2 regions of the Streptomyces sp. BR1 genome follow, and region 2 is predicted to be linked to the other one. Evidence: riboswitches for the same ligand, from Rfam matches in the RefSeq annotation. Region 2 holds a riboswitch; the other holds the start of a gene.
What was found. Region 2 has a riboswitch for glycine ahead of gcvP (aminomethyl-transferring glycine dehydrogenase). Riboswitches for the same ligand answer to the same signal wherever they lie in the genome.
Positions count from the first base shown of each region.

Region 1: it holds a riboswitch for glycine, as region 2 does, so the genes downstream of both, gcvT (glycine cleavage system aminomethyltransferase GcvT) here and gcvP (aminomethyl-transferring glycine dehydrogenase) in region 2, are expected to answer to the same signal.

Region 1 is NZ_CM126252.1:2,029,801-2,032,989, reverse strand. Features, by position in the region: gene glyA (serine hydroxymethyltransferase) at 1-38, opposite strand, end outside; gene gcvH (glycine cleavage system protein GcvH) at 63-437, opposite strand; gene gcvT (glycine cleavage system aminomethyltransferase GcvT) at 507-1,622, opposite strand; glycine riboswitch at 1,766-1,864, opposite strand; gene ACT1U9_RS08430 (AAA family ATPase) at 1,992-2,645, shown strand; gene ACT1U9_RS08425 (enhanced serine sensitivity protein SseB) at 2,767-3,189, shown strand, end outside.
Region 2 is NZ_CM126252.1:6,195,036-6,198,224, forward strand. Features, by position in the region: gene ACT1U9_RS27170 (DNA polymerase IV) at 1-1,009, shown strand, start outside; gene ACT1U9_RS27175 (PRC-barrel domain-containing protein) at 925-1,302, opposite strand; glycine riboswitch at 1,416-1,513, shown strand; gene gcvP (aminomethyl-transferring glycine dehydrogenase) at 1,707-3,189, shown strand, end outside.

The DNA of each region.
Region 1 (3,189 bases), 4.2 Mb from region 2:
GGGTCCAGCTCATGGAGAGGGGTGTTCAGAAGCGACATCAGGAGTTCCCTACGGGTGTCTGGTCAGCTGGCGAAGTCGGTGTACTCGTCGGCGGAGAGCAGGTCGCCCGGCTCCTCGGACGCACGCACCTTGAACAGCCAACCGCCCTCGAACGGGGCCGAGTTGACCAGCGACGGGTCGTCCACGACGTCCTGGTTGGCGGCGACGACCTCGCCCGTCACGGGGGAGTACAGGTCGCTGACCGACTTGGTCGACTCCAGCTCACCGCAGGTCTCGCCCGCGGTCACCGTGGCACCGACCTCCGGGAGCTGTACGTACACCACGTCGCCGAGCGCGTTGGCCGCGTGCTCCGTGATGCCGACCGTCGAGACGCCGTCCTCGGCGCCCGACAGCCACTCGTGCTCCTTGCTGTAGCGCAGCTGCTGGGGGTTGCTCATGACCTGAATTCTCCTGTACGAGGGGGAGTGGTGGTGAACAAGGAAGTCGTGCGGGGCGTGTGCGAGGGGTCACTTCTGGCGCTTGTAGAACGGCAGCGCCACGACCTCGTACGGCTCATGCGTACCGCGAATGTCGACGCCGACGCCGGAGGTGCCCGGTGCGGCGTGCGCGGCGTCCACGTACGCCATGGCGATCGGCTTGCCGAGGGTCGGGGACGGGGCACCCGAGGTGACCTCGCCGATGACCTGGCCGTCGGCCACCACGGAGAAGCCCGCGCGCGGGACGCGGCGGCCCTCGGCGATCAGGCCGACCAGCTTGCGCGGGGCCTGGGCGGCGGCGCGCTCGGCGGCGGCCTGAAGGGCGGCGCGCCCCACGAAGTCGCCCTCCTTCTCGAACTTCACGACCCGGCCGAGCCCCGCGTCGAACGGGGTCAGCGAGGTGGTCAGCTCGTGCCCGTACAGCGGCATGCCCGCCTCAAGGCGCAGCGTGTCGCGGCAGGACAGGCCGCACGGCACCAGGCCCGCGTCCTTGCCCGCCTCGGTCAGCGCCTGCCACAGCTTCTCGGCGTCGGCCGGGGCCACGAAGAGCTCGAAGCCGTCCTCACCGGTGTACCCCGTACGGGCGATCAGCGCCGGGACGCCGGCCACGGTGCCGGGCAGGCCCGCGTAGTACTTCAGGCCGTCGAGGTCGGCGTCGGTGACGGACTTCAGGATGCCGGGGGACTCGGGGCCCTGCACGGCGATCAGCGCGTAGTTGTCGCGGTCGTCGCGGACCTCGGCGTCGAAGCCGGCCGCGCGCTCGGTGACCGCGTCCAGGACGACCTGGGCGTTGCCCGCGTTGGCGACGACCATGTACTCGTCCTCGCCGAGGCGGTAGACGATCAGGTCGTCGACGATGCCGCCGTCCTCCTGGCAGATCATCGTGTAGCGGGCGCGGCCGACGCCGATGGTGGCCATGTTGCCGACCAGCGCGTAGTCCAGGGCCTTGACGGCCTCCGGGCCGGTGACGGTGATCTCGCCCATGTGGGAGAGGTCGAAGAGACCGGCCTTGGTGCGTACGGCGGTGTGCTCGTCGCGCTCGCTGGCGTACCGCAGGGGCATGTCCCAGCCCGCGAAGTCGGTCATGGTCGCGCCCAGCGAACGGTGCAGCGCGTCAAGGGCGGTGAGACGGGGGGCGTTGCTCATAAGGGTGTGGCTCCCAGGGCATGACGGCGAGGACGATCCTCCCCATCTGTCATCGGAACCTGAGAGGTTCGCCGGACGCCCGTCGGGGTCACGGCTTGCACCTTGGGTGGAGCCACACGCGTGGGCTCGCTTTTCAGATCTGCCTCATCCACGCGGTACGGGGCCTGAGAGATTCAAGGGAGGGACTTGCTCCTTCGGCGCCCCAGCGCAACACGTACTGGGGACTCTCCCGCGCGGATTCAAGCGGCCGGTATGCAGTTGGCGCGCACATCATTGCACGCATCCCCGGGGCGGCAAACGCCTGAGTCGTATTACCGGTTCTTTACACTGCCTGGGCAGGGTCCGTACGACCCGGCAGGGGGAGGGCCGATGAAGGGTCACAGGCAGGCTGCGGCGCAGGGGTACGCGGCACAGTGCCCGGCCATACCCGCGCGTACTCCGGTCGTCTCGGATCTGCGCGGCCGCGCCGGGCGCACCCCGCACACGCTGTCGTTCGCCGAGGGCGACGTGGTGGTGGTCTCCGGGCTGCCGGGCAGCGGCAAGACGACACTGCTGCGCCGGGCCGCCGCGGGCCTCGGCATCGACTCCCAGGACACCCGCCGCGCCTGGGAGGCCCGGATGGGGCCTGTTCCCTACGTGCTGTACCGACCGGTAGTACGAGTCGCCCACTTCCTGCGGACGCACTGGCGGCTGCGGTCGGGCGCGAGCCTGGTCGTCCACGACTGCGGCACCCACGCGTGGGTCCGCTGGTCGCTGGCCCGGGGCGCGTCCCGCGACGGCCGCGCGCTCCATCTGGTGCTGCTCGACGTCCCCCCGGAGCTCGCCCTGGAGGGCCAGCGCTCCCGGGGCCGCAAGGTCTCCGCGTACGCCTTCGCCCGCCACCGCAGGGCGGTCCCGCGCCTGATAGCCGAGGTGGCCGAGGGCCGCCTGCCACGAGGGGTGGCGTCGGCGGTGCTGCTCGACCGGGAGGCGGCGGAGGCGGTGGGGCGGATCGCTTTCGAGGGAAGCCCGGCCCGACGCTAGAGTTTCGGTGCAGGGGGACCCGTACCCCCTTGGCTTTCAAGGGGCGCGGGCTGTGACATTTGCGGCTCCGCCGCGTGGGCGCGACCAGCCCAGGACGGCCAGCGGACAAAGGACAAGGCGCATGGATTTCCCGCATCCACACGGCGGCGGTGGCTGGCCGGGCAACGAGTTGGAAGAGGCACTCGCGGCGGCCCTGGGCAGCCCCACGGCGGGGCCGAGGCTGATAGAGGTCCTGGGACGCAACGCGGTATGGGTCCCGCTACCGAACGGCGGCGCCCAGGACAGCCGCGACCTCGACCTCCCCACGATGGAGATCGACGGCGCCCCCTACGTCCCGGTCTACAGCTCGGAGCAGCAGTTCCTCCAATGCGTGGGCCCCCATATGTCGTTCGCGATCGCCCCCGCCGTGGAGTTCGCCCGGGGCCTGCCCCCGCAACTGGGCATCGCGGTGAACCCGGAGGGCGCGGTCGGTGTGCCCCTGCCGCCGCCCGCCGTCGCCGAGTTGTGCCGTACGGGACGCACCGCGCTCGACGGCCCCGCCACC
Region 2 (3,189 bases):
GAAGATCGCCTCGGAGGAGGCGAAGCCGGACGGCCTGGTGCTCATAGAACCGGGCACCGAGCGCGAGCTCCTGGCGCCGATGCCGGTCAGGACCCTGCCGGGCGTCGGGCCCGCCACTGGCGAGCATCTGCGGCGGGCCGGGATGACCACGGTCGCGGATCTGGCCGAGGCGGGCGAGGACGAGCTCGTACGGCTCCTGGGGAAGGCGCACGGGGCGTCGCTGCACCGCATGGCGCTGGGCCTCGACGACCGGCCGGTGGTGGCCGAGCGGGACACCAAATCGGTTTCGGTCGAGGACACCTTCGACGTGGATCTGCACGACCGGGTGCGGGTGATGAACGAAGTGGGCCGCCTCGCCGACCGGTGTGTGCAGCGCCTGCGGGCGTCCGGGCACTCGGGCCGCACGATCGTGCTCAAGGTCAGGCGGTACGACTTCTCGACCCTGACCCGCTCCGAGACGCTCAGAGGCCCCACGGACGACCCGGCGGTGGTCCGTGAGGCGGCGGGCCGCCTGCTCGATTCCGTGGACACCACGGGCGGTGTGCGGCTTCTGGGGGTGGGTGTGAGCGGCCTCGCGGACTTCACGCAGGAGGACCTGTTCGCGCAGGCCGCCGGTGAGCAGGCGGGGCAGGAGGAGCCCGCGGTGGCGGACGAGGCGGATACGGCCGTCGCCGAGCAGGCCGAGCCCGAGGACCCGGCCGAGCGCCGCTGGGTCGCCGGGCACGATGTGCGGCACGCCGAGTTCGGGCCCGGGTGGGTGCAGGGCAGCGGGGTGGGGCGGGTGACCGTCCGGTTCGAGACACCCGCCTCGACGGCGCCCGGGCGCGTACGGACGTTCATGGTGGACGACCCCGCCCTTGCGCCCTCCGAGCCGCTGCCGCTGGTGGCGGCGCCGGAGGGGCCGGAGGGGGAGGACGGGGTGGATCAGGCGTCGTCGTCGCCGGCGAGCCTCCCGAAGTCGCGGTCGGGACCCGCGGGCGGATCGGGGGCGGCGATGTCCAGACCGTAGTGGTGGTAGAGCTGCAGCTCCTGTTCGGGCGAGAGATGGCGGCCGACGCCGAAGTCGGGGGCCTCCTTGATCAGCGCGCGGTCGTAGGGGATGTGGAGGGCCTCGTCGACGAGGCTGCTGGGCTCCAGCGGGACGAACGCGTCCCGGCTGAAGAGGCCGGTGCGCACGGCTGCCCACTCGGGCACCCCGGTGGCGTCGTCGAGGTAGACCTCGTCCACGGTGCCGATCTTGGTGCCATTGCGGTCGAACGCCTTGCGGCCGATCAGGCTGCGGGGATCGATATCGGTCTGCACGGTCCCTCCAACTGGTCGCAACTGCTCGTTAACCACTACGAAAGTGCACATCGCGGGCGTCGGCCACTCGAAGGATCAGGGCCGGGACTCGCTGGTACGCTGGCGATGGCTGCTGACCCCGTGCGGGAGAGTCCTTCGGAACGATCTCCGAAGGCGCCGAAGGAGCAAATCCTCCCCGGAATCTCTCAGGCACACGTACCGCGCGGACGAGGTCACTCTGGAAAGCAGGGCGGGGGACGTACGGGCACAGGCCCGCGCGCACCTCACCCTCACCGACGGTGAAAGCCGGGTCGCCCCCACGCGCCCCGGTGAAGCTCTCAGGTTGAGATGACAGAGGGGGAGGCCGTCCGGGCACCCGCGCCGTGGTGCCCCTCGCAGGTCGTGCTGACCAGGAGGCCTCCGTAATGACCGCCAACCGCATGCCGCTCACCGAGCTCGAGCGTGGCATCCCCTTCGAGCAGCGTCACATCGGGCCCGACGCAGAGGCCCAGGCGAAGATGCTCGCGCAGGTCGGCTACGGCTCGCTCGACGAGCTGACCGCCGCCGCGGTGCCGGACGTGATCAAGAGCGCCGAGGCGCTGGGCCTGCCCGGCGCCCGCACCGAGGCCGAGGTCCTGGCCGAGCTGCGCACGCTGGCCGACCGCAACCAGGTCCTGGCCCCGATGATCGGCCTGGGCTACTACGGCACCTTCACGCCGCCGGTGATCCTCCGCAACGTCATGGAGAACCCGGCCTGGTACACCGCGTACACGCCGTACCAGCCGGAGATCTCGCAGGGCCGTCTGGAGGCGCTCCTCAACTTCCAGACCGTCGTCGCCGACCTCACCGGGCTGCCGACCTCCGGCGCCTCGCTGCTGGACGAGGGCACCGCCGCCGCCGAGGCGCTGGCGCTGTCCCGCCGGGTCGGCAAGGTCAAGGGCGGCGTCTACCTGGTCGACGCGGACACGCTGCCGCAGACCGTCGCCGTCATACAGACGCGCGCCGAGCCGACCGGTGTCGAGGTCGTCGTCGCCGACCTGAGCGACGGCATCCCGGCCGAGATCGCCGAGCGCGGTGTCTTCGGCGTGCTGCTCCAGTACCCGGGCGCCTCCGGCGAGGTCCGCGACCTCAAGCCCGTCATCGACGCGGCCCACGAGCTGGGCGCGATCGTCACCGTCGCCGCCGACCTGCTCGCCCTGACCCTGCTGACCTCGCCCGGCGAGCTCGGCGCGGACATCGCGGTGGGCACCACCCAGCGCTTCGGCGTCCCGATGGGCTTCGGCGGCCCGCACGCCGGTTACATGGCGGTCCAGGAGAAGTTCGCCCGCAGCCTGCCCGGCCGCCTGGTCGGTGTCTCCGTCGACGCGGACGGCAACAAGGCGTACCGCCTGGCCCTGCAGACCCGCGAGCAGCACATCCGCCGCGAGAAGGCCACCAGCAACATCTGCACCGCGCAGGTCCTGCTCGCCGTCATGGCCGGGATGTACGCGGTCTACCACGGCCCCGACGGCCTGCGGCAGATCGCCCGGCGCACCCACCGCTACGCGGTGATCCTCGCCGAGGGGCTGCGTGCCGCCGGTGTCGAGGTCGTGCACGGCTCGTACTTCGACACGCTGACCGTCCGCGTGCCCGGCAAGGCCGCCGAGGCCGTCGCCGCCGCCCGTGAGGGCGGGGTCAACCTGCACCTGGTCGACGCCGACACCGTCTCGATCGCCTGCGACGAGACCACCGACCGCGACCGCGTCGCCGCCGTCTGGGCCGCGTTCGGCGCCGAGGGCGACATCGAGGCGCTGGACGCCGCGGCCGCCGACACGCTGCCGGCCGCGCTGCTGCGCACCGACGAGTTCCTCACCCACCCGGTCTTCCACCAGCACCGTTCCGAGACCGCGATGCTGCGCTACCTGCGCA